One region of the Spiroplasma culicicola AES-1 genome, then DNA from elsewhere that is predicted to be linked to it. Evidence: a T-box and tRNA genes for the amino acid it is inferred to sense, from the RefSeq annotation. Region 1 holds a T-box; the other holds one or more tRNA genes.
What was found. A T-box is a leader RNA that pairs with one kind of tRNA and senses whether it is charged. The one in region 1 lies ahead of SCULI_RS03020 (valine--tRNA ligase), so its partner is inferred to be a tRNA-Val.
Positions count from the first base shown of each region.

Region 2: it encodes a tRNA-Val, which carries the amino acid that the T-box ahead of SCULI_RS03020 (valine--tRNA ligase) is inferred to sense. The anticodon was not compared.

Region 1 covers NZ_CP006681.1:647,344-655,096, reverse strand. Annotated here, with positions in the region: gene SCULI_RS03035 (hypothetical protein) at 1-288, shown strand, start outside; gene SCULI_RS03030 (hypothetical protein) at 628-1,311, shown strand; gene SCULI_RS03025 (hypothetical protein) at 1,384-1,737, shown strand; gene SCULI_RS05695 (hypothetical protein) at 1,817-1,966, shown strand; T-box leader at 2,025-2,206, shown strand; gene SCULI_RS03020 (valine--tRNA ligase) at 2,257-4,905, shown strand; gene SCULI_RS03015 (hypothetical protein) at 5,052-5,531, shown strand; gene SCULI_RS03010 (ComEC/Rec2 family competence protein) at 5,857-7,560, shown strand; gene rpsT (30S ribosomal protein S20) at 7,585-7,753, opposite strand, start outside.
Region 2 covers NZ_CP006681.1:155,203-162,955, reverse strand. Annotated here, with positions in the region: gene SCULI_RS00755 (Cof-type HAD-IIB family hydrolase) at 1-496, opposite strand, end outside; tRNA gene SCULI_RS00750 (tRNA-Leu) at 595-679, opposite strand; tRNA gene SCULI_RS00745 (tRNA-Lys) at 685-760, opposite strand; gene SCULI_RS00740 (hypothetical protein) at 802-1,182, opposite strand; tRNA gene SCULI_RS00735 (tRNA-Thr) at 1,256-1,331, opposite strand; tRNA gene SCULI_RS00730 (tRNA-Val) at 1,342-1,417, opposite strand; tRNA gene SCULI_RS00725 (tRNA-Glu) at 1,435-1,510, opposite strand; tRNA gene SCULI_RS00720 (tRNA-Asn) at 1,519-1,594, opposite strand; gene SCULI_RS00715 (hypothetical protein) at 1,700-3,016, opposite strand; gene SCULI_RS00710 (hypothetical protein) at 3,156-3,524, opposite strand; gene SCULI_RS00705 (hypothetical protein) at 3,649-4,020, opposite strand; gene SCULI_RS00700 (hypothetical protein) at 4,146-4,517, opposite strand; gene SCULI_RS00695 (hypothetical protein) at 4,544-6,634, opposite strand; gene SCULI_RS00690 (hypothetical protein) at 6,624-7,753, opposite strand, start outside.

The DNA of each region.
Region 1 (7,753 bases):
GGACTAACAATTATTTATATTACATTGAAAATATCAATTCTTAATGTTCACAAAAATGTTTATAAAACAATTTCAAGAAATGTTCGCGATCAATCAAAAGGTTTAACTTCAACAAATGAAATTGAAGTTATGAATAATAGTGAACATGAACTTGAACAAGAGATACAACGTACTGATCGCGATTCGCAACAAGTTGAAACGAATGTTATTAATACCAAAGAATCGGATATGTTAACAACGATTAAAAAAGGAACAACACCTCCACTTGTAAAATACTTTAACCAATAATTTACAAGTGTATATCTCATAACTGTTTTTAGAAGTTATTTAAAATTTTAGTCACCTTTAAATAACTTAACTTATGAGTAAATTTAAATAATAGATATCAAATAACTTTATTTGTCGGAAATTTTAAACACCAATTTAAATGTTATTTGATTTTATAAAATAAATTGGTGTTTAAACTATAATCAAACTTCACTATTTAGTGAAGTTTTTTAATTATTAATATTATTAGATTGCTTTTTTAAAATAAAGTTTTACAATATTTGTGAAATAGGATATCTATTTCTAAAAGCTATTTATTACTAATATCCTATTTCCATTGATTAAAAGGAGATGAATATAATGATATTAAGTTTATTAGGTAGTCTTGCACTTATGTCTACACCAGTTGTTGCTTCAGCAAATAATCTTAACGAAATGATAACTAGTAGTAACATAATTGATTTCAATGATGAAAATTTTAATAAAATGGATGATAAGTATAATGATATTAATTTAATTAATACTGAATATAATTATGAAAAAGGATTAATAAGAGAGTTTTACAAAATTGAAACTCAAGTTGCATTAGATGTTACAACTTTTACTTTCAATTCTGGAGTAGTTTCAAACCGTGCTTACTTTCCAACTGCTTTAACTTATGCTTTAAATTGAGCAGATAGAGCAGAACAATTAGGAGCAGATGATTGATCTGTTTCAAAAGCTCCATCTATATTAAATTGAGAAGGAACAATTACACATCCAACTGGATGAGGAACAATTATTGGTTATGCATTAGGAATTAATGATGGAATAAGCAAATATTTGTCTGATTTAGATAACTTTTCACATGGAAAAGGGTCAACTGGATATTTCTATTTTCAAGTAACAGGTAGTGGAATATTTGGATATAGTACTTCTCTTTATTATAAACCTTTAAGTGGGAGTGCAAAATTAGTTGTACGTTCAAATACTGCACGTATTCCTACAAATGCAAGAGCAGATGTTTTTTATAGTTTTGTAATAGCAGTTGACTATAAAATCTAATTTATAGCTCTTTTTCTTGTAGTTATTAGTTTTAAAAGATATAACAATATTTATGTTAGGGGGTGCTTACAAGTGGCAATATTTGATTTATTTGAGGAATTGAATGATTTTGTTGAGTTTGAAGCTAAGAGTCAAATTTATGAAAATATAGTAGGAGAATGAAAATTGCCAGCTTCACATATGTATCATTTTACAAGACGAGCTTTAGATAAAAACTATATTCCTGATAAAAATAAAATTTGTAATCCTACATATTATTTAAATTCAAATGGTGAAATAGATATTAATTTATATTTACTATATTTGGATGATGAAATAAATAGTAATAGGCAGTTTTGTAAAGAAAACCCCTTAGGTCAACATAGCACAGGATATAAAAATGGTGAATTTTGAAATATTATTGATAAATTCAAAATAAAATATTAGAAATGTTAAAAGGTTTTTGTATTATTTCAAAATAGGACAAAAACCTTTTAGTAAAAAACATAAAAGGAGTTATTTAAAAATGATTAGTTGACTATTAATAGATATATTTGGAGCGAGAAAAAGTTCAGAGAGATATTGATTTAAAAGAGCCTTAAAAGACTTTAAAAAAGAAGAAAAGCAAATGGCTAAGATAAAAGACAAACGTGATAAATCAATTGAATCTAAATAATTTACACAACCAATAAGCAATTTTTATTCTTTTGGTATTATTTTGAGATATAATTTTATTGAAAGTTATAAGGAGTAAAAAACATTTATCTTTTCAGAGAGTTAGTGGCTGGTGTGAACTAATAAGATAGGTTTTTGAAGGTTGTATAACTATAACAACTTTAGATAAATGAGGCGAGCTTATAAAAATATAAGCTAAACAGGATGGTACCGCGGATTTAATATGCAATTCGTTCCTATTTTTATAATTAAAAATAGGAACGAATTCTTTTATTTGAAAGGAAATAAATTATGAAAAAAGAATTAGCAAAAAAATATGATCATTTAGATATTGAAAATGAAAAATATGATTTTTGAATTGATAATCATTATTTTGAAGCACAAATGGATGAAAATAAACAACCTTATGCTATTGTTATTCCACCTCCAAATGTAACAGGAAAATTGCACTTAGGTCATGCTTGAGATTATTCAATTCAAGATGCTTTAATTCGTTATAAGAAGTTAAACGGTTTTGATACATTATTAGTTCCAGGAATGGATCACGCTGGAATTGCAACTCAAGCAAAGGTAGAACAACGTCTACGTGAACAAGGAATTTCACGCTGAGATTTAGGACGAGAAGCTTTTATTGACAAGGTATGAGAATGAAAAGAGGAATATGCATCAACTATTCGCCAACAATGAAAAAAACTGGGAATTGGTCTTGATTATTCAAAAGAAAAATTTACTTATTCTCCAGAAATGAATGAATTGGTAAACTTTGTTTTTACAAAAATGTATGACAAAGGTTTAATTTATAAGTCAAAAAGAATTGTAAACTGAGATCCTCAACAAAAAACTGCTATTTCAAATATTGAAGTTATTTATAAAGAAACAAAAGGAGCTATGTATTATTTTAAATACATGCTTGAAAATGATTCAAATAATTTTCTAACAATTGCAACCACTCGTCCTGAAACAATGTTTGGTGACGTTTGTGTGGTTGTTAATCCTAAAGATAAACGTTATCAAAAATATATTGGTTTAAATGTTATTAATCCAGTTAATGGTCAAGCAATTCCTGTAATTGGTGATGACTATGTTGAAATTGATTTTGGAACAGGAGTTATGAAATGTACACCAGCTCATGATCCAAATGATTATATAATTGGAGAAAAATATGGATTAGAAAAAGTTAATTGTATGAATCCTGATGGAACTTTAAATGAATTGGCTTATGAATTTAATGGTCTTGATCGTTTTGAAGTTAGAAAACAATTAGTTGAAAAATTAACTCAACTTGATTTATTTATTAAAAGTGAAGAAGTACTTCATCAAGTGGGCTATTCTGAAAGAAGTAATGCTATTGTTGAACCTTATTTATCTGAACAATGATTTGTAAAAATGGATGAACTTGCTCAACAAGTTTTAGATTTACAAGCAAGTGATAATCAAATTAGATTTTATCCAAAAAGATTTAATGAAGTCTTAACTAGATGAATGGAAAATATAAATGATTGAACAATTAGTCGTCAGCTTTGATGAGGACATCAAATTCCAGCATGATATCACAATCAAACTCAAGAATTATATGTTGGGCTTAATCCTCCAAATGATATTGAAAACTGAACTAGAGATGAAGATGTTTTAGATACATGATTTTCTTCAGCTCTATGAGCATTTTCAACATTGAATTGAAGAGAAGGTCAACTCGACAATCAATTATTTAATCGTTACTTTCCAATTGATTGTATGGTTACAGGATATGATATTATTTTCTTTTGAGTTGCAAGAATGATATTTCAATCATTGGAATTTACAAAAGAAAAACCATTTAAAGATGTTTTAATTCATGGACTAATTAGAGATGAAGAAGGCAGAAAAATGTCAAAATCTCTTGGCAATGGAGTTGACCCAATGGATGTAATTGATCAATATGGTTCAGATTCATTACGTCATTTCTTGTTAACAAATTCTAGTCCTGGACAAGATATCAGATTTAGTGAAGAAAAAATTCGTTCAAGTTGAAACTTTATTAATAAAATTTGAAATGCTTCACGTTTTGTAATGATGAATTTAGATGAAGTTATTGCGAACCAAGAATTTGAAAAACTTAAATCTGTTATTAATGATTCAACAAACTTAAGTGATAAATGAATTTTAAATTCATTATCAAAAACTCAAAAACAATATTTTGAAGCTATGGAAAAATATGAATTTACAATTGCTGGAAAAGTTTTATATAACTTTATTTGAGATGATTACTGTAGTTTATATTTAGAACTTTCAAAAGCACAATTAAATTCTCAAGATCAAAATGCAATTATATTAACAAAAGCAACTTTAGGATTTGTTTTAAAAGAAATTTTAATAATGTTACATCCTTTAATGCCATTTGTAAGTGAGGAAATTTATCAACAACTTGATTTACACACTTCAATTCTTGAAGAAGAATTTAAAATATCACAATTTGATTTTGCAATTGAAGGATTTGAACAAGTTATTGTTGAAGCAATCGCAAAGATTCGTGAATTTAGAGCAAATCAAGATATTAAAAATTCAACGCAATTAGAATTTAGTTTAAATTTAAAAGAATCAAACTATAAAAATTTTGTTGAACTAAATTTAGAGGCAATTAATAATTATTTAAAGACTTTAACTAATGCAACTGTTAATCTAAGTCAACTTGATGAAGAAGTAACTTCTTTACAAGTTTCAGATTTCTTTTTAGAAATTTTAAATTCGACATTTATTGATGTTGAAAAACAATTGAAAGAGTTAGAAGAAAGCAAAAATAAACTTGAACAAGAAATTTTAAGAAGTAAAAAAATGCTTTCAAATCAAAATTTTATCGCTAAAGCAGATCCTCAAAAAGTTGAAGCTGAAAAACAAAAAGCACAGGAATATGAAAAACAATATCAATTAGTAATCGATAAAATTGCAAACTTAAAAAAATAAATATTTAAAAAGATAAAAATTTATGTAATTTTTATCTTTTTTTTGACGATAAAAATAGTGATAGCAATATTAGAAAGGGTGAGAAAATTAAAAAACTGTTTTATATTTTTATAACAATAACTTTATTATTAGCAACGATTGCTATCATGATTTTTACAAAGAATACTTTTATTAATCAAGATTTAATAATTGACAATCAAATTCATTTCAAAATTCAATATGACATTAATATTAAAAATAAAAAATTAATTCCTGAAAGTTTTGAATATACTCATGAACTAAGAGATCAAAAGGAAGAAGATATTATTAAAGAGCAGGGACTCACCACAATTTATTACTTCTTTTCAATTGTTAAACAAAAAGATTTTAATGATAAACGCACAATTGTACTCTATCCCAAAGAAAATATTGAAGTTATTAAAACTTCACGTTTTGAAGTTGACCAATCATTTTTTCTAGCTAGAGGGGTTAGTGAAAATAATGCAAAGAAATCAACATTGATTTTTAATGATCGTCAAAAATCATATAGTCAATGTTTAAAGGAACTTAAAAGAATATATGTAGGAAGTGAATTTAATCTTGCATTTTATAGTCAAGCAATACCAAAATTGATTAATCCATATTAATTGGCTGTTATTTTGTGCTCTAAGTGTGTTTTTAGGTTGTTTAACACTTAAAATTGATTCAGTAGTAATAACTTATACAATTTATCTTTTAACTATCTTATTGTACTTAACAGATATTAAAAAGAGTTATAAGTTCTTAATAATTTATTTGATCTTTATTATTTATATTATTATTGCTTATAAACTTGAAAAGAATTTACTAGAAAATTTCAATATTTTTTATGTATATGATGTTAAACAAAATTATTCTTTACTTTCAAAAGGGACACAACGCTATTTGATATGAATAGGGGGGTCTGAGATATCGATAGGGGAGTATATAAAATTGGAAGGGGGGTTTGAAAAACTCAGTAATAATGGTAATTTTTGAGATTTCAATTTTAATGATTATTTAAATGATAAAAATGTTAAATTTGTAATCAATGATCTAGTTTGACAAAAATATGATTTTAAAGGTTTACGTTATTTTTTCTATAACTTATCAATTCGTCAAAATAAATTAGTTGATTTACTTTTATTTCAAATAAAAACTGATAATCCAGTTTATTTACTAATGAATCAACTTGGGAATGGTTATTTAATTAATATTTCTGGATTTTATTTATTCCCATTAAGTTGATTTATTCAAAAGTATGTTTTTAAGCATAATAAAACTTATATAAAATGAAAGATTATTTTAATAATTCTTTTATTTTTCTATTGTTATTTATTGAGATTTCCTGTGGTAATGCTCAAAGTTAACTTTTATTTGTTAATTCGATGATTTGAACAAAATTATCATCTTAAATTAAAAAAATATAGTCGCTTGTCAATTATTTGAATTTGTATTTTAATAATTAATCCTTTATATATTTTTTCACCAGGATTTATTTACTCTTTAATTGCTGTTATTTCTTTAAAACAATTTCAAAATAATCGAACATTAATAAAAATTTTAAAAAACTTTTTATTATTAAATTTAGTTTTTATACCTTTACAAATGTATTTTGACTACAGAATTTATTGATTGTTAGAAATTTTTAAAATTTTTATTTTTCCAATTTTATTTTTATCTTATCTTTTGATAATGATAACTATTATTTTGCCTTTTCTAATTTCATTTTTAGACATACTTTATAATTGCTTGAAATATTTATTGTTATTTTTGAATCAAATAAATATTTCAACTAGAACTGGATATATTGGTATAGTTTTTATAATTTTGTATTACTCAATGTTAAATATATTTATTCGCATAATTTTTATTAATTATATTAAAGAAATTTTTTTTATTTTGATCATGTTATGCTCACTTTTTACTTCAATTGCATTCCACAAAATTTCAAATTTTAATCCTTCAATAGTAATGTTAAATGGGGGAAATGGTAATTCCTTTGTTTTAAATTATAAAAATCAATATTTTATTTTAGATGCAGGAGTAGGGACAGGACATAACAAAAATACTTTAAAAAATTATTTAAATTATTATGGTGTCAATCAAATAAATACAATTTTTATTTCTCACAATCATGTCGATCATAGTAATATGTTAGATGATGTTATTAATACTTTTGAAGTAAAACAAGTAATTGAAAATCGTGATTTAATAACTCATTTACAAATTGCTGAACTAAGTTTTGATATTTTTTATGAATTAAATAATAAGGATGAAAATGATAATTCACAAGTAATTATCATTACATATTTAGAAGACAAATTTCTTTTTATGGGAGATTCTTCAAAAGCAAGAGAAGCTCGGTTATTAAATAACAGGCAGTTTAGAAAATTAATAGGTGAAGGGATTGATTTTTTACAAGTAGGACATCATGGAAGCAAAACAAGTAGTGGTGCAAAATTTATTGAATTTCTTAATCCCAAAACTTGTTTTATCTCAGCTGAAAATAGGAAGAATCGACGATTTCCTAATTTTCAAACACTTGAAACTCTAAAAAAATATCAATGTAATACCTATATTAGTGATTCAAAATATAATTTTAAATATAATATAAATTCTAAAAGGGTTATAAACATAAAAAAAGAGTTCTTTTAAAGAACTCTTGTAAGTATTATTGTATTATTTCATCAATCTTGATTTTTCTCTAGCAGCTTTATTTGCTTTTCAAACACCTTTAGTTACTGATTTGTCAATTAAACTAACTGCTGAGTTGATTAATTCATCTTTGTTAGCAGCTCCTTCGCTTTTTGCAGTAGCTGCTTTTTTAATAGCAGTTTTAACTTGACTT
Region 2 (7,753 bases), 490 kb from region 1:
TATCTGCTAAAATGATTGTCAAATGATTAACTGGTGTTTCTATTTCTTCAAAAGAAGAAATTACTTTGTAATCAATATTCATAATATCGCTTCAATATCTTGAGTTTTCACCATCACCATAAACATAAGTAATGTCATTTGAAAAGTAGTGAACTTTGTACTTTCCAATTTTACCATAAGTGGTTTTAAAAATATTTTCTAACATTGTATTGTCAATATAGGCTTCTCTAATATATGTTTGTGTTTTAAAATCATATATATGAGTTCCATTGTTGGCAATTGCAATTCCTTGGTGTTTATCAATATTTAAATTAACAGCTTGTTGAAAGATAGCATCTTTTGTACTTCTTGCCGTAATTGGTATAAAGTAATGTCCTTTATCATAAACATCTTTTACCATATCGATTGTCACCTGGTTAAATGTGTGATCAGATTGTAATGCTGTTCCATCTAAATCTGAAAATAACATAATCTTTTTTGTTTCTTTTTGATTCATGATATATCACCTCTTTTAATTATATAGTATATATCATATAACAAAAATAAAGACAATAAAAAAATCCCAAAAATTTGGGATTTTTATTTTCTAATTAATGGTCCGGAATAAGGGACTTGAACCCCCACGTATTACTACGCCAGATCCTAAGTCTGGTGCGTCTGCCAATTCCGCCAATTCCGGATGCGTGGTGTCCCGTATAAGACTCGAACTTATGACCCACTGGTTAAAAGCCAGTTGCTCTACCGACTGAGCTAACGAGACAAAATTTGACAAAAATATAATATCACATTTTTACTAAAGTATTATAAATTTTCTCTATTATCTTTAATAAAGAAACTTGAAGCAACAATTATTATTACTGCACAAATGAAATTCAAAATTCAAAAGATTCAAGTAACAAAGACTCATGATGCAAGTATTACTAGAATTGAGTATGCAATCCCAATAATACCTCCTACAAATCTTTTTGAAATTTTCTTTTTATTTAATGAAAAAGCTGCAAAAAATATTAATCAAATAATATTACAAAGAATATAGAATAAAGTTAAAGCAAACCCAAATCCTCTTTCATCATAAATACCCAGTTCTTTGGCAATAGGAACATATAAAAAAGCACTTAGAATTTGAATAACTAAGCCAAAAACCGTACCAGTGATTGCTAAAGCATAACTTGAAGTTCTCATATTTTATATCCCCTATTTATATTATTACATAAAAAAACAATCCCAATAAAGAGATTGTTGCCAAATTCAATTCTGGTGCTGATGATAGGACTTGAACCTACAACCTACTGATTACAAGTCAGTTGCTCTGCCAATTGAGCCACATCAGCGTTAAAAAAATGGTGGAGTGCGACGGGCTCGAACCGCCGACCGCCTGCTTGTAAGGCAGGAGCTCTCCCAACTGAGCTAGCACTCCAACAAAAAAATAAAATATGGTAGCCTGTACGGGGATCGAACCCGTGTATGCACGGATGAAAACCGTGTGTGTTCACCGCTTCACCAACAGGCCATATAAAATGGCGGCTTTTGCAGGACTCGAACCTGCGACCAACCGGTTAACAGCCGGTTGCTCTACCAACTGAGCTAAAAAGCCATATAGAAAAATCTACTTATTCATAATAGCATATAACTAAATAGAAAAGCAAGATTTTTTTATAAATTTTTTTATTTTTACACTACAATTTTAATTCAATCTTATTTATTCTTTACTACCAATGTACTCTCACAAATCAGAGAACATTCCTGCAGATAAGTTATTTTTACCACCCTCAGTTTTAATATCTAAAGCTAATTTTGGAACTCCTAAAAAAGCCCCATAAATATTTAAAGAACTTGGAAAGCTTGATGATCAAGGTACTCCTCCCTGACCACCTGAAGCTTTATTAGAAAGAAGCGCTTCACCAGAGTGGGAATGTTCCTTATTTTCACCAGTAGTAAGACCTTCACTTATACCTGATACAAGTGTAAATCCACTAGGTAATTCTACTTTTTTTCATCCAGATAATAAAGGAGTTCCAATTTTAACCCATTTTCTTTCACCAATAATTCATTTATTATCATCAATTTCTTTTATTCTCTTTTTTAGTTCTTTTATATCTTCATCATACTTTTTATTTGCTAATTTTAAAGTATTTTCAATCCCTCATGCTCATATTCTTCCAATTGCATTTTTTTGATCTGATTCGCTTGAACTTTGATAAACACTAGCATTTATTAATTCTCCAATAGTATCATTTAAATTTATAACTGCTCGTTTTCTGCCTCTATCTGTATCAATGATTGTTGAGTCTGGTCTAAAAGATTGAAATAAAATCTCATCAAAATATCCCACTTCTTCAATTTCATCAATTGGGTTTCCCTCATCATCTGTTTTTTGTTGTAATAATATTTGATCTGTCACTTCTTGTTTTCTATTAATTTGTTTTTGCAAATCTCTAATGTGAACAGTTGTATAAGTATGCTCTTCATAAATTTTTCAATCAATAGTTTCAAAAAAATCATCAATTTGTTTTTTATTATAAAATTGTTCTGGATCTAAAAGATATGGTAAATCATTTTCTTTTAAATATCTTAAATATAATGATTCAATGTTAGCACCAATTCAACTTCTTCATGCACTATCACCAATTATTTTTTCTAAAGATACATTTAAATCATTTTCAATACTATCGCTTCTACCATTATTATAATTTGTTTGAATTGTTTTTGTATTTTGATAAATTACACAATCATTCATTCTTAAATGATCAATTGCTTTATATGTAAATTTTTTTAATTGTTCTTGAACATTAGCATGCAAATCTGATGTTGAAAATATTCTTTCCAAAATATTGCCAACTCTTTGATTTGCCAATTCTTGGGCTGCAAAAGCATTTTTAATGAAAAAATCTTCTGGAGATGTATATCCCAATTTTTGTTGATAAGTTGTTAAATTATTAAATTCATTTGCCAATGATGGTCATTCATTAACATATTCTTCAAAACTTGTTATAGTTCATAGTTTAAAATTAGTCATTTTTTCACTCCTTAAATTTAAATGTCTTAATAAAGAATGATTAAAATACAACTATTAATTATTAAAATATATGCTCAACTTTATTGTAATTCACATTAAAAAATAAAGTTAAAATTATAAATAAAAAGAATAGCTATCGCTATTCTTGTTCAACATCTGGACCAAATCCTAATTCTTTAGTAAAATAATATTCATATTGTATTGCTGGACCTGATCATCACTTATCATTGGTGTTATTAATACTTCCATCTTTCATATAAAATGCAATTCTTGTATTTTCATAAATTCCTTCTTCCAATGTATATTTCTTAATATCACGTTTATCAACTTCGATTATTAATGGACCACCTTCATCTCCTGATGGAATTCAAGATCCACCAGGGCCTGCTTGATGTAACATGTATAACTTAACCATATAATCTCCTTTACATGAAACTACCATTGTTACGGTTGAAACTGTAGTAACTGTAACAGTAAATGCAGTCATCATATTTAAAAATCTTTTCATATTGGCATATCCTTTCGTTTATAAATTTATAATATCAAATTGTTAAATCATTGTTTATAATACAAGAAAATATTGAAACTTCCTATATATTTGATTGTTACTGGACAAAAAAGAATAGCATTTGCTATTCTTGTTCAATATCTGGACCAAATCCTAATTCTTTAGTAAAATATTTTTCATATTCCGATTTAGGACCTGACCAATTACGTTTGGAAGTGCTATTAACTGTTCCATCTTTCATATAAAAATCAATTTCTGTTAAATCTGGATATGCATTATCTCCTCATAATGTATATTTTTTAATATCACGTTTATCAATTTCAATAATAATACTTTTATCTCCTTCAGCTGGAATTCATGAATTGTTAGGTCCAGAAGGCGTCAAAAAATGTAGTGTTACCATATAATCTCCTTTACATGAAACTACCATTGTTGCAGTTGAAACTGTAGTAACTGTAACAGTAAAAGCAGTCATCATATTTATAAACCTTTTCATATTGACTCATCCTTTCATTTACAAATTTATAATATCAAATTGTTAAATCATTGTTTAAAGTACAAGAAAATATCGAAAATTCCTATATATTAAGATTGTTACTAGATAAAAAAGATTAGTTATTCCTATTCTTGTTCTACATCAGGACCAAACCTTAATTCTTTAATAAAGTATTTTTCATATTCTGATTTAGGACCTGACCATCATTTATTATTAGTATTGTTAATAGTTCCATCCTTCATATAAAAGGTAATCCTTGTAACATAAGGGGTTGCTGTTTCAGAACCATGCAATGTATATTTCTTTATATCACGTTTATCAACTTCAATGATCAAAAAATTATCATGACTAGAAGGAACTCAACTATTATTATTTCCAGGAAACAGTTTATATAACTTAACCATATAATCTCCTTTACATGAAACTACCATTGTTGCAGTTGAAACTGTAGTAACTGTAACAGTAAAAGCAGTCATCATATTTATAAACCTTTTCATATTGACTCATCCTTTCATTTACAAATTTATAATATCAAATTTATAAATGAAATAGTTGAGTCATTTTTTTCAAATAACTTTAAATCTAATTTATATCTATTATTATTTTCATCAATTAAATTTATTCTTCACAATCCGTATCCATAAAATGAAGATAACTTTATTTCTTCAATTGTAATTGGTGCATCAAACTCAAACTCTCCATTATTTACTATTTTATTACTAAATAGAGGATTAAAATTTATATTTCCATTACCGTAATGATTTTTTAATTTTTCAATATCTACTAATTGATTTGAAAAACATTTTACTTGATACTTTGAATATTCACCATTTGCTGATTGTTGATCCAGAGGCATACTTGAAGGTATACTTGCTGTTTCAATCATATTAGTCATTTCAGGAAAAGCATAATGATTATATTCAAGCTTATGAACTAAATTTCTTGAAATGCAATTATCTTTGATTTTAATATTATCTTCACCAAATTCAAAATAATTAGATTTTAATTTTACTTTTATATCTTCATATTTTACATGACCAATTGGATTATCAATTTTGTTTTGTTGTTCAAAATAGAATGGTAACAATATTTTATAGTCATCATTGTCTCCTTTATTAATAGAAAAATTAGATTTAATATATCCAGATAACATTGTAATAGTATTTTCAATCCTTTTAACCATACTTAAATTAGCATTCACTGCATCAATATTTATTTTTTTTCAACTTAACCATAAATTTGTAGTTACTGAATATCTATCTTGACCAGCATATTTTTGACTTAATTTAAAAATATCTCAATCTTTAATTTCCTCAATTATTTGTCCATCTTTTTGTTTTTCCTGAGTCGCTCCTTCAAATTCATAATCCTTTCAAAAAGTTTCAGTTAGCATTTTTAAAAGTGTTTCAAAAGCAGTTGTGGATTTTGAAATCCCTGTAGGAATAACATTTAAATCAGATATAGAATATTTATATTGAATTTTCCCTTTAAATACTCCTGATTGAATTGCAAATTCTGTATCAAATTCATTTGCAATATCTGCATCAAAGTAGTTATCCTTTGCATTTGGTTTAGTAAATATCTTTGTCAAATTTCCTTCACCAAATTTATTTGCATTGCTAAATTCCATATTGAATATATCATCTACAATTCCTGAAGGACCATTACCACTACTACCCCTTGTTTTGTATGCTTTCATATGTAATTTAAAACTTATTTTTTCAACATGATCATATTTAATTGCAGGATAATTTCCTTCTTCTCCAAGAACTAGAAAATCAGCTAAACTAAATTCTTCATTATATTTAATATTTTTAGAATCTAAAAATTCAAAAATATCATTCAATGGAATTATTTGATCACTACTTCAATAATCTACAATACTTAAAACTGGTGAAGTCTGAAATGGAAAACACAATTTAGGAAAAATTTCAGTTCCTGCTTTAGCTAATAATTCTGGAAATCTACCATTTTCATCAACAGGTTTAATATTTCCTATTAATGTTCCTTTTGGACTTGTGATATGTATTTCTTTAATTTTACTTTTAATAGGTTCACTTAATACTACTCTAATTGGAGAAGTTTTAAAACTATTTGAAAATTCTTCAATTGAACTAAAACTCATTTCCATACCAGTTTCATCAATACTTGGTGTAATAATTTTGCCAATATATTGTTTTAAGTCATTTAAATTATTCTCAGTTATTTTTTCTTTTGTCAAAAGATACAAACACTCATAATCTAACTCTTTAATTTCATCGGTAAAAAAATTAATTGTATCAGTTACTCTCATTAATTGTTCAAGTGGATTTAAAGGATCTAATGATTCTACCAAATCATAATCTTGAATATCTGAAAGATATGCTTTTATTGAAATAACTTTATCAATAGTTGTTGCCATTAAATTTATTTTATTTTCTCCAATTCTTAAACCCTCAATTAACTTTTTGCCATTTAGTGTTGTTAATGGATAGATAAAAACTTGCACAACTTGTTTACTTAAATATAATAAATCATTTATATTTTCTTTTTTTCTATACTTTTGTTTTGCTGTAAAACTTTCAATAAATTCTTCATCTGAAATATCATTTTTAAATTTTTCATTATTCATCATATTTTTCTCCCTTCAAAGGGGCACATTCATCATTATCTTTATATTCTTTATCTAAAATATCATTTTTTTGTCAATAACTCAGTTTTGCATTTAAATTAGTATTTAAGGTTTCTCCTTTTGCATCAATTCCCACATATTCTCAAAGTTCAGCATATTGCCCTGCAGCTAAATTAGATGATCCACCCGTAGAATTAATTTTAGAAGATGCAGAATCTGTTAATGCAATGTTAGCTATATTGGGATTATTTGTATCAGAAACAATTGCCTTATTGTCTCCAGCACCATTATCGGCATTTCTTTTATATCATTTTGCCCCACCCATAAGAACTGGTACATAATTTCCTGAGCCATTAATATAATGATTATGAGCGTTTGAAGTATGTGTATGACTTTTTATAGAACCAGTCGATGTAGATTGTGATGTACCAGCTATTAATGTATAACCTGTAGTTAAATTGATTTTTATTCAGCCTTTCACTATAGGAGTGCCTACTTTAACTCATTTATATTCACCAATAATTCATTTATTTTTATTAATATCTAAAATCTTATCTTCTAATTGTTTAAATTTTTCATTAAAAGTTTCTTCCGAATGTTTTAAATAATTTTCGATCCCTCACCCTCAGATTCTACCAATTGCATTTTTTTGATCTGATTCACTTGAACTTTGATAAACACTAGCATTTATTAATTCTCCAATAGTATCATTTAAATTTATAACTGCTCGTTTTCTGCCTCTATCTGTATCAATGATTGTTGAGTCTGGTCTAAAAGATTGAAATAAAATCTCATCAAAATATCCCACTTCTTCAATTTCATCAATTGGATTTCCCTCATCATCTGTTTTTTGTTGTAATAATACTTGATCTGTCACTTCTTGTTTTCTATTAATTTGTTTTTGCAAATCTCTAATGTGAACAGTTGTATAAGTATGCTCTTCATAAATTTTTCAATCAATAGTTTCAAAAAAATCATCAATTTGTTTTTTATTATAAAATTGTTCTGGATCTAAAAGATATGGTAAATCATTTTCTTTTAAATATCTTAAATATAATGATTCAATGTTAGCACCAATTCAACTTCTTCATGCACTATCACCAATTATTTTTTCTAAAGATA